One region of the Nocardia sp. CA-119907 genome, then DNA from elsewhere that is predicted to be linked to it. Evidence: riboswitches for the same ligand, from Rfam matches in the RefSeq annotation. Region 1 holds a riboswitch; the other holds the start of a gene.

Region 1 (5,913 bases):
CTCCTCGACGAACCCCTCACCCCCGGCGGTCTGCGCGCCAGATGAGCCCGATACCCGCTCAGCTGTGGCGACCTACGCCGTGGTGAATGTGATGCGCACCGAAATCGGATCCGATTCCAGTGCTTTGATCGTCCATGCCGTGGCTTGGGCGGGGATGCGGCCCTTGGCGAAGCTGCGTGCCCGGGCGACCACGTTGTCATCGGGGACGAAGGCGGCGGTGCCGGTGTACCAGCGCTCGCCGTGACGCAGCCGGACCTGCGGGTTCGCGGCGATATTGCGGGCCCAGCCCGCGCGGTGGCCGTGCTGGGAGATGAGCCAGGCGCCCTCGTCGTCGATCGAAACGGTCACCGGAACGCGGCGTGGCTGACCGGATTTCGCGCCGGTGGTCTCCAGTTCGGCGAGCAACGCGGAGCGGATGCCGATCCGATCCAGCAGTCCGACAGCGGGATTGACGAAATAGCGGCCGATGAGGCGTTCGCGCCGGAACTTGCGCACGGTCGCTGCGGTGCTGCGCTCACTCATGGTGTTCTCCTTCGTCGGCCTGCGGGTCCGCTCAGCGGAAGATGACGCAGGTGGTGGTGCCGTGTGCGACCAGACGGTCCTGGTCGTCGACGATTCGGCCTTCGGCGGTGGCGGTGGTGCGGCCGACGTGGATGGTGGTCCCGGTCGCGATCAGGCGACTGCCGGCGGTCGGCACCGCGCGGATGTAGTTGATCTTCAGTTCCAGCGTGGTGTAGCCGACGCCGGCGTCCAGGGTGGTGTGCACGGCGCAGCCCATGACCGAATCGAGCAGGGTCGCGCAGATGCCGCCGTGCGTGGTGCCGAGCGGATTGGCGAAATCCGGGCGGGTCCGCAGCCCGAAGACCACCTCGCCGTGCTCGAGCTGCTCGATCTCCATGCCGAGCAGATCGCCGATGAACGGCGGCCGCCCTTGCGCCGTCATCGCGGTGCGCAGCAGTTCGAGTCCGGACAGCTGGGCCAGGTCGGTCGGTGCCCATGACTGCGCCTCGCCAGCGCTCGGCTCCGTCATGACCACCGATGTGGCTGTGTTGGATGTTCGCTCGCTGCGCTCGCTCATAAAATCCCGTCCTTTCGATGAACCGATCGGTCCACATCTGTCATGATTGGAGCATGAACCGATCGGTTCACGCAACCATGAGTGCGCGAACAATGAGCACAGCCCAGGGAGGACGCCGATGACCGCGGGCCCGCGCGACCGACTGATCGAAAGCGCCATCGAGCTGGTTCGCGAGCAGGGTGTGCACGCCGCCGGGCTCGCCGCCCTGCTCGAGCGCAGCAGTGCCTCCCGGAATTCGCTCTACCAGCACTTTCCATCCGGTAAGAGCCAACTGGTCGAGGTCGCGACCAAGACGGCGGGCGCGCGCCTGGCCGTCGTGATGGACAAGGTCACCGCGAAGGGCGCGCCCGCGCAATGGGCGAGCGCGCTCACCGACTGGTGGCAGCGCGCCCTCACGCGCAGCTCGTTCAGCACGGGCTGCCCCATCGTCGGTGCCGCCCTCGCCGAATCCGAACCGGGTGTGCAGGCGGCGGCGGGCGCCGCCTTCACCGACTGGACCGACCGGCTCGCGAGCGCATTGTGCGATAACGGTCTATCGGTCGAGCAGGCGCGGTCACTGGCCGGATTCGTGATCAGCGCACTGGAGGGTGCCATCATTCAATCCCGGGCGCTGAAATCCACTCGGCCCCTCGACGACGCGCAGATCCACCTCACCGCGCTGTTGCGGTCCGCCGTGCCCGATGCCTGACGCGCGGGCCGGCAGAGGCGTATCGGCACGTCGCGTACCCACGGATAAGATGGTCGGACGCGACTGGCGCACTCGAGGTGGAAGCAACCACCGGGAAGCACCCTCGCCCCGCACCGCGCGCCTGGGTGCCGGGCTCAAGGGCTTCGGGGTGCGCACCCCGGGGCATCCGGACCACGGAGGTTGCGATGCACACCGAGACACAGAACCCCCTGATCGACGCGGCGCGGACGGCCAATAGACTCGATCAGGTGACGCAGACGACCGCCTCTGTCAATACCCAATCTCTCGGTGAGCTCGATCCCGAGGTCGCGGCCGCGATGGCAGGCGAACTCGCCCGCGAACGCGACACCCTCGAGATGATCGCCTCGGAGAACTTCGTGCCGCGCGCGGTGCTGCAGGCGCAGGGCAGCGTGCTCACCAATAAATACGCCGAGGGCTATCCGGGCCGCCGCTACTACGGTGGCTGCGAGCACGTCGACGTCGTCGAGACCCTCGCCCGCGACCGCGCCAAGGAACTCTTCGGCGCCGAATTCGCCAATGTGCAGCCGCATTCCGGCGCACAGGCCAACGCCGCGGTGCTGATGGCGCTGATGGAGCCGGGCGACCGGCTGCTCGGCCTCGACCTCGCGCACGGCGGTCACCTCACCCACGGCATGCGCCTGAACTTCTCCGGCAAGCTCTACGAAGTGCACTCCTACGGGGTCAGCAAGGAAGACCACCGCATCGATATGGAGGAGCTGCGCAAGACCGCGCTCGCCGCACGTCCGAAGGTGATCGTCGCGGGCTGGTCGGCCTACCCGCGGCACCAGGACTTCGCCGCGTTCCGGGAGATCGCCGACGAGGTCGGCGCCAAGCTGTGGGTCGATATGGCCCACTTCGCCGGTCTGGTCGCCGCCGGTCTGCATCCCTCGCCGGTGCCCTACGCCGATGTGGTGTCCTCCACCGTGCACAAGACCCTCGGCGGTCCACGCTCCGGCCTGATCCTGGCCAAGCAGGAGTACGCCAAGAAGCTGAACAGCTCGGTATTCCCGGGGCAGCAGGGCGGCCCGCTCATGCATGTGATCGCCGCCAAGGCCGTGGCGTTCAAGATCGCCGCGAGTGCCGAATTCAAGGAGCGTCAGGAGCGCACCCTGTCCGGTGCGAAGATCCTGGCCGAGCGGCTCGGCGGCGCCGATGTCAAGGACAAGGGCATCAGCGTCCTCACCGGCGGCACCGACGTCCATCTGGTGCTCGTCGACCTGCGCAACTCCGAACTCGATGGCCAGCAGGGTGAGGATCTGCTGCACGAAATCGGAATCACCGTGAACCGCAATGCCGTTCCGTTCGACCCGCGTCCGCCGATGGTCACCTCGGGCCTGCGCATCGGCACCGCCGCGCTGGCCACCCGTGGCTTCGGCGATGCCGAGTTCACCGAGGTCGCCGACATCATCGCCACCGCGCTCGCGGGTGGTGCCGATGTCGACGCGCTGCGCGCCCGGGTCAGCAAGCTGGCGCGGGAGCTGCCGCTCTACAACGGTCTCGAGGACTGGCGTCTGCTCGGCTGATCACAGTTCGTTTCGACTCGCCTGGGAATTCGGCTCCGCGCCAATAGCAAACCTGCGGTTGTGTGCGCGCTGACCGGGTTTCCAGGCGAATTCGTTCGGTGCGTGCCCGGTCGCGGGGACGTATGTCGCAGCAGTTGTGTCAAGGGCGGATTGCGCTTACCTTTGTCGGTGAATATCCGGCAATGGGGTTGAATGGTGAAGCGTCAGTACGTATTCGGTGTGGGTATCGCGGTGTTCGCGGCGGCGATGCTCGGGGTCGGTGCTCCGGTGGCAAGCGCCAAGGAGGTAGCGCCGGGCGTCAGTTGCAGTGCCGACCTGTGCGACAACGACACCGATGAGGTGTACCGCGTGACCGGCTACGGATATTGCGATGGTGAGTTGAACGCACTGACCCAGTCACTCCAGCCGCACTCCACCGAGCGGATCACCTGCCTCGGTGGCGACGTGGTGGAAGGTTTCTCGGCCACCGGCGCATACGTCTCCAACTTCCCCGGGTAGACCAGGCCCTCGAGAGCGCTGGTTCCCGGCCGCGTCGGCTTCGTGAACTCCGTTGGCGCAGCCGACGCTGATTCAGTGCTACAGAGTTAGCGTGCGGCCGGGGTCGAGAATGTGCACGGTCGTATCTGGGGCGACGTCTGCGCTGGCGTCGCGGTAGAGGTCGGGGCGGTTGCGCGTGGCTTTGGTCATCAGCCGGTCGCCGAGTGGGCCGCTGCTGAACGCGTAGTGGATGGGGACGGCGAGGCGGGGGCGCAGCGCGCGCGTCAGATCGGCGGCCTCGGCGGCATCCATCACAACCTGGTGATTGAACGCCGGGCGGATACGCAGGCCATTGATGGGGAGCAGGGCCAGATCCAATTCCTTGAAGCGGTTCGCGATTTCGTCGAGTTCGGCGATGCGGAGGGTATCGGCGCCGAAGAAGACGGTGTGGCCGTCGGCGCGCAGTACGAAGGTGACCTCGGGTATGCCGTGACCAGCAGGCGTTGCGGTCACCTCGACAGGGCCGAGATGTGTTGTCTGCCAGGGATCCAACTCGACGACATTGCGAAATCCGGCCGCCCGCACCCGTTTCGCGAGGCCGCGCACGACGGCGAACGGCACATTCTTGTCCGGGTAACTCTGTAGCGCGCCCAGGTCGCAGTGGTCGTAGTGGGCGTGGCTGATCGCGATGCCGGCCAGTTCCGGGAGGTCGGCGGCGGTGGCGATGCTGCGCGGCTCGCCCTGGTAGTAGAAGCGGCGTTCGGACAGCCACGGATCGGTGAGGATGCGGGCGCCGCCGAAATCGAGCAGCACGCTGGCGTGGACGACACGAGTCGCGGTGACGGACATGGCGTTTCCTAACAAGACGGGTGTCTGCTTACGTTGTCAGTTGACACCCGTCTTGTTAGCCTGTCAAGGTGACGGCGAAGAAGAGCACCGTTAGGGATCGCAACCCCCGCGGCGCGGGCGGGCGTCTGCGCGCGGAACTGGTGGCGGCGGCGAGTCGCCTGCTGGAAACATTGGACGGCCAGGAATCGCTATCGCTGCGCGCGGTCGCGCGGGCCGCGGGTATCGCGCCGCAGAGTGTGTACCTGCACTTCGCCGATCGGCGGGAACTGCTGACCGCGGTATACGAGGTCCGATTCGCCGAACTGCGCGCCGCGCTGTCGGCCGCGTCGTCGGCGGACGGCCCCACCCGCCTCACCGAAATATGCCGCGCCTATTGCGAATACGGCCTGCGGAATCCGGGCCACTATCGGGTGCTGTTCGGCACGGCGGGCACCCCGGGATGGGAACCCACCGATGCCCAGATGCCCGGCCTACCGCTGTTCCGCCTACTGGCCGATACGGCCGAGGCATGTGGCAGCGTCGACCCGACCGCCACCGCCAGCTGCCTCTGGGCCGCCATGCACGGCCTGATCACCCTGCGTCAAGACCGGCCCAGCTTTCCTTGGCTCGACCTGGATGTTCTCATCGACACACTGGTGGCGGCCCATCTGGCTGCCGCTCGAAAGTAGCCATCGAAGCAGCTGGGACGGAACAGGTCCGGGCAATGCCCGCCCGCCGCGATTCCGTGGCGGGCGTGTTGTCATCGGTCCTGGATTCGGTTCGACGAATTCAGGATGGCAGTTGAATGCCCTTGGCGGCGGCCAACTTCGCGATCTTCTCCATCTCGTCGATGGCGACCGCGACATAGGCGCGCAGCTGGCCATCGTCATCGCGGCGCAGCAGGTATTCGTAATCGCTGTCGGTCAGCAGATTGCCTTCGACGTCGTAGAAGTGCCAGCGGACATGCAGGCGGGTGATGCGGTCGGTGAGATCGACATGCTCGAGCACTGTGTGATCGACGCTGGCCAGGCCGAGCGCCTGATAGAGCGGATAGGACTGCTCGAGGCCCTTCGCCATCTCGGCGGTGGTGGCGACGGATCCCACGAAAGCGTCGGTGACCATGGTTCCCGGCGCACCCCACTGCGCGACCGAACGCTGCGCGTCGAACGCGCTCAACGCCTCCTGATACTCGACTAGATAGGATTCGATTTCCTCGGCGGTTGTCATCCCATAAACCTATCGAGCGCCCAACTTGCCATGAACCACATGGGTATTCCCACCGCGGTGCGGGCCATCGG
Region 2 (5,913 bases), 3.0 Mb from region 1:
GTGCCACAGGCGGATCAGGGTGGCGAAGGCAGGAGTGGCCAGGTGGGCGCTGGCGAGGATGGCGCCCGATGCGCCGAGGGCGAGGAGTGGGGCGGCGTGCAGGTCGTCGCCAGCGAGGACGGAAGCATCCGATGGGAGGGCGCTCATCAGGGTGATGGTGGTGTCGTCGATGCTGCCGACCGCGTGTTTGAAGCCGATGATGTTCGGGATGCTGGCCAGTTGGTGCAGGGTGTCGGGACTCAGCGTGCGGCCGGTGCGGTGCGGAATGTTGTAGATGATGAGGGGGACCGGGCTAGCGGCGGCCAGGTGGCGGAAGTGGGCGAGGACGCCCGCTTCCGAGGGGCGGGTGTAGTACGGGACGACGGTGAGCGCGGCGGTCACGGTGGAGCCGAGAGCGGCGAGGGCTTCGGCCGAGGCGGCGGTGGAGTTCGTGCCCGCACCGGCGATCAACGGGGCGTTGCGTTCTCGGCAGACGGTGCCGCAGATGTCGAGGACGCGGCGGCGCTCATCGGGGGTCAAGGTGGCGGTTTCGGCGGTGGTACCGAGGGCGACGATTCCTGTCGCGCCGTTCTCGAGTACGTCATGGGTGAGACCAGCAAGGGCATCGGCAGCCAATTCGCCGTTGGCGGAGAAAGGCGTGATCAGTGGGACGAACAGGCCGGTGAGCGTCATGGCTCCCAGACTGCCGCGCGCCGATGCTTCAGGTCCAGTTCACATTTGTTCAGATAAGCATAAGCTGAGCTGATGCTCGATGTTCGCAAGCTGCGCCTGCTGCGCGAATTGGCCCACCGCAAGACGATCGCGGCGGTCGCCGAGGCGATGAGCTATACGCCGTCGGCCGTCTCCCAGCAGTTGACCGCGCTGGAACGGGAAGCCGGTGTGCCGCTGCTCGAGCGAACCGGACGACGCGTCATCCTCACACCCGCCGCGCTCACCCTGGTCGAACACGCGGAGACCATTCTCGCCGCGCTCGAGCAGGCCACGGCCGATCTCGCGGCCTCCCGCGCCGCGCTCACCGGAACGCTGCGCATCGGCGCCTTCCCGACGGCAGTCGCGACCATCCTGTCCCCGGCCCTCATCGCGCTCAGCCGAGACCATCCGCGACTGGAACTGCTTGTGACGGAACTGGATCCGGCGACCGTCCCGGACGCGTTGCGCACCGACATAGTGGATATCGCACTGGTCCAGGAGTACGACTATGTGCCCGCCGAGCCCGATCCCGCCCTGGACACCGAACCATTGCTGGAGGAGACGATCTACCTGGCCGCCCGAACCGACGTGCCACTATCCGAGCACCGTACCGCCTCCTGGATCGTCGGCACACCGGGCACGCTCTGCCACACGATGACGATCCGGGCTTGCCAGGCAGTCGGATTCACGCCACGGGTGCGCCACCACGTTGACGACTTCAGCACCGTCCTCGCACTGGTCGCGGCCGGACAGGGCGTCGCCCTCGTCCCACAACTCGGCGCACGCACCCCACCACCCAACGTGGTGCTGACCGCCCTGCCGACACGCCGCAAAACCCACTTGGCCTACCGGCGAGGCACCGGCACCCACCCGGCCGTGATCGCGGCCCGCACCGCATTACGTGCTTCCGCCACAACAATTTCCAGCGAACCGTCACCCCGCGTGCTCGAATCACACTGAGCCCACGTGCCGACTCGGCTACCGAACACCACCATCCACCGCAGCCAGTAACCGGCGCTACCCGCACGCGTCGGTGTATCAAGCAGTAGTCGCTGGAGAACGCTACGCGAGGCGGACATCCGGGGTGGCGAGGCCGAACATCTGCGCCCCGCAGACTTCGCGACGATGACAGCAGTCCTGCTCTCGGGGTCAACCGACCTTATCCGCCCGGTCACCCGACGCTTCCGACGGACACGGCTTGCGACAACCGGGTAGCTCGGGAGCCGGACCCCGTACACGGCCAGAGCGCCTGCGTCACCGAGCCACCCGGTGACACGGACGGTCGCGTGAATGTTCGGGTCAGTGGTGGAACAGGCGGAGTTCTGTGCGGGCGAGTGCTAGGCGATGTTCGCGGCAGGCGTCGGCGATCGTGTCGCCGTGGAGGGCGCCCGTCGGTTCGACGACGACGGCGACTCCGTGTTCGGCGGCGACGTCGATATTGTCGCGAAACGGGAGGTAACCGTCGGAGACCAGAGTGATGCCGCTGAGCCGGCGCCTCCATGCTGCGCGTTGCCGAGCCTCGATCGGAGGATGTGGTTGGGTGAGCAGTTCTGCGAGTTCGCGGTGTTGGGTTGCGGTGAGGGTGCCGGCGGCGAGGGCGATCTGCCAGTTCAACCGCTGCTGACGCGGCAGATCCGCTGGCAGGGGGAGGTTCCGAATGCTGTGATGCCTACGCAGCCACCAGGTTCGCGCCTTGGCTCCGGCGAGCTCGGTGCAATCGACACGGGACTGCTGCCCGGCCCCAACACCGACAGTCATGCCGTCACGCACGAGGACCACCGTGTTGGATTGGGTGTAGCGGGCCGTGATCATGCCCAGTAACGCATCCGCGGTCGAGGCATCGGTGAGTGCGGGTCCCTCGATGGAGCGAATCAGGTCTGCGGTGATCGGCTGCCGATCGTGGTCCTGCTCGATGGCAACACCGAACACGGTGCGAATCTCGGTGGCCGGCGGGCGGTAGGTGGGGTCTATCTCGAATACGACATAGCGGCCGCGCTTCTTGCGGGCCAGCTTCGCGACGGTACCGGGCGCGTAGCCCGGTGCGATGATGCCGTCGGACACCACTGTTGCCAGCAGTTCAGCCAGTTCATCGTCCACCGGCTCGGAGACCGCGATCATGTCGCCATACGACGATCGAGGATCGGCGTCGCGAGCCCGGACATAGGCTGCGGCAAGCGGTCCCAGCTGCCCGGTTCCCAGCCCCCACGTCTCGCGCATGGTTTCGTCGAGCGCCCCGTTCAGTGCCGCTCCCGCCGGAGAGACGTGTTTGAACGATGCGGCCGCCACCATGTCGGTCGCGCGCTGTGCGTCGGCAACCAACTGCCAGGCATTGAGCGCATCGAGATAGTTGATCATCGACGCCACCCCGCACAGCACTCGGATGTGACCGGCACTGCCGTCGATGATCCGGGCCCGCTGATGGGGATTCATGCCGTACCGCAAATCCATTGCCGTGCTCCCGAACTCGAGTTCGGGAGCACCCAGGCGGACGACGCTCCGATCGTGCGCTTCCTCGTGGTCTATCCACGTGACGCCAGTCGCGAACACCAACCTTAGAACATGATGCGGCACACGGACAGTGCCCACCTGACAACGGCGAAGACACCACCGCATATCGCTGCGAGTCGCAGCACGTTTCCGCAGGACGAAGCTGAAACAGTTGCCGTATTCGCGGCAATGTCCACCTGTCGGGAGTTACCCACGCTCTCAGCAACTGTGCGAAGCGAACGCACAACCTCTCTTCCAGCGGCGAGCCCCTGCCCTAGGCGACCGACTTCCGCAACGCCGCCAACTCATCTTCACGCGGATCACTGACGTCGACCGATTCCGGGCTGTTGAAGATCCGCACCAGCCGGGTATCTGGCTGGAACCGCGGCCATCCGGGATCGCCGTGTTCGGCGAAGGCCACCCACGCCGAATGGATTTCGTCGGCGAGCGGCTGGGGTGGGTTGGGACCGGTCAGTGCATGTGCGCCGTCGAGCGCATCGAAGACGAAGGGCACCTCCAGTACGTGACATGCGCCGAGCCCGTCGATGCCCGACGGCCAAGCGAACTCGTAGGCGTAGGTCGGCGCGCCCGCGGTGGCGATCGATTGCGCTAGGTGCAAGGTATCGGAACGGAAGGCCCGATCAGTGACTATCGCGGCGAAGATATCCGCGGGGGCGGCTGCCGGGCGGTTGGCTCCATAGATATCCGCGAGGGCGGGGTCCAACCCATAGCGGGTGAGGACGAAAGGCAATGTCTCCGCGGTGATTCCAGCCCCGACACCGGTCGGCACCGTGAAGAAGCGAAATTCCTCCGCAGTGCATCCCGCGATGAACGGCATGGCCCGATCGGGCTGCTCGCCGAGCACGGTGAGCGGCCTGCCCTCGACCACCTCACCATCGATCACGGGAAGCAAACTCATGATGCCAAGGCCGCTCGCGATGATCGACGAACCCCAGCGCTCCGGATCCGGATCGCTCATCAACTCGAGCGTGAGCCTATCCTGCGCGGCGCGAATTCCCTCGGGGCCGAGCCGACCGAAATCGTCTGCGACGGCATTGATCCCGAGCATGGTGGCCAGTTCACCGGCCAGCTTGCGCGCATCTTCGGCGGCGACCGCCGCGGAGCCATTGCCGCTCTGCATGATCGCCTGCCGGAACAATCCGCGCGACAGCGGCGAAGCCATCAGCGTCGCCACGCTCATCCCGCCCGCCGATTCACCGAATATCGTGACCCGGTTCGGATCCCCGCCGAACGCTTCGATGTTCTCCTGCACCCACCGCAGAGCGAACAACTGATCGTGCAGTCCGCGGTTGAGCGGAGCGTCCGCCACCGCCGCGAATCCGGAGATGCCGAGCCGATAGTTGATCGAAACCAGCACGACCCCATCGCGCGCGAACCCCGCACCGTCATAGATCGCCCTGGCATTGGAACCCCGGACGTAGGCGCCGCCATGAATCCACACCATGACCGGCAGTCCCGAACCACCCGGATCCGGCGTCCACACATTGACATTCAGATATTCGTCGCCCGGTATCCCGTCACTGCCGATCAGCGCATGAATCGGCGGGGGATAGGGCGATTGCACACAGGTGGCGCCATGGGTGAGCGCATCCCGAACACCCTGCCAGTCCGGCACCCGCGTCGGCAGTCGAAACCGCGCGGGCCCGACCGGCGCGGCCGCGTACGGCACTCCGAGAAATGCGCTCACTCCATCGGTCGTCCGGCCACGAATCTTGCCGCCGGTGACGGAAACAATCGGTTCCATGGGTCTCCTTCGTCCGACTCGATTCTCTACGCCGCACCGCCGCCAGACCACAGAATCCACCAGCTCGCACAACTTCGGAATAGCCGAGGATGTGCGGCTTGCGCAGGCCTGCACCGGCCACCAGCACCGCGGGACCGACGCAAGGCGCACGCAAGCCGACGCAAGACCTCCGCAATCATCGAACGGCAGAGTCGGATTCATGAACGAGACATTCGATGTGGTCGTCGCGGGAGCCGGACCGGTCGGACTGATGCTGGCCTGCGAACTGCGCCTCGGCGGTGTGGATGTGCTGGTGGTCGAACGGCTGACCGAACCCGATATGACCATCAAGGCCGGTGCGATCAATGTGCCGACCGCCCAGGCCTTCTACCGGCGCGGACTGCTGCCCGATCTGCTCGAACAGCAGAACGCGGCACTGGAGCGCATTCGCACCGCCAGTACATATCTGAGCCCCGAGGTGACCACTCAGCGGCTGCCGTTCGCCGGTCATTTCGCGGGCATCATGCTCAAGACGTCCGATGTCGACTTCGACGACCCGGCTTTCGCCGAATTGGGCCCGGGCGCCGAGGCGGTCATGGTGGCCCAGCAGGGGATCGAAGCGATCCTGGCCCGGCGCGCCGCCGCACTCGGTGTCCAGATCCGTCGCGGCGTCGAGCTGACCGCATTCGAAGACGACGGAACCGGTGTCACCCTTCGCGTCGGCGACAACACCGTCCGCGCGGACTGGTTGGTCGGGTGCGACGGCGGCCGCAGCACGGTCCGCAAGCAGGCCGGATTCGACTTTCCGGGGCTGGATCCCGAGATCACCGGACATCAAGCGCTGGTCGAGATGACCGGTGCGGAGCAGCTGCGGCCCGGCTGGAACTCCACCGACAACGGCATCTATGTCAACGGCCCGATGCCGGGTCGTTTCGTCACGGTGGAGCTCGACGGCCCGCCCGCCGACCGCACCGCGCCGGTGACCGCGGCCG

Evidence for each region. Region 1 has a riboswitch for ZMP and ZTP ahead of glyA (serine hydroxymethyltransferase). Riboswitches for the same ligand answer to the same signal wherever they lie in the genome.
Region 2: another riboswitch for ZMP and ZTP. It lies ahead of ACQP2D_RS19930 (phosphoribosylaminoimidazolecarboxamide formyltransferase); the one in region 1 lies ahead of glyA (serine hydroxymethyltransferase).

Annotation. Positions count from the first base shown of each region.
Region 1 is NZ_CP192091.1:1,497,358-1,503,270, forward strand. Features, by position in the region: gene ACQP2D_RS06825 (DUF885 domain-containing protein) at 1-45, shown strand, start outside; gene ACQP2D_RS06830 (nitroreductase family deazaflavin-dependent oxidoreductase) at 73-522, opposite strand; gene ACQP2D_RS06835 (PaaI family thioesterase) at 554-1,030, opposite strand; gene ACQP2D_RS06840 (TetR/AcrR family transcriptional regulator) at 1,197-1,766, shown strand; ZMP/ZTP riboswitch at 1,816-1,900, shown strand; gene glyA (serine hydroxymethyltransferase) at 2,015-3,310, shown strand; gene ACQP2D_RS06850 (hypothetical protein) at 3,503-3,808, shown strand; gene ACQP2D_RS06855 (MBL fold metallo-hydrolase) at 3,887-4,636, opposite strand; gene ACQP2D_RS06860 (TetR/AcrR family transcriptional regulator) at 4,705-5,304, shown strand; gene ACQP2D_RS06865 (hypothetical protein) at 5,405-5,842, opposite strand.
Region 2 is NZ_CP192091.1:4,524,411-4,530,323, forward strand. Features, by position in the region: gene dapA (4-hydroxy-tetrahydrodipicolinate synthase) at 1-672, opposite strand, end outside; gene ACQP2D_RS19925 (LysR family transcriptional regulator) at 745-1,650, shown strand; gene ACQP2D_RS19930 (phosphoribosylaminoimidazolecarboxamide formyltransferase) at 1,990-3,138, opposite strand; ZMP/ZTP riboswitch at 3,162-3,241, opposite strand; gene ACQP2D_RS19935 (carboxylesterase/lipase family protein) at 3,452-4,942, opposite strand; gene ACQP2D_RS19940 (FAD-dependent monooxygenase) at 5,142-5,913, shown strand, end outside.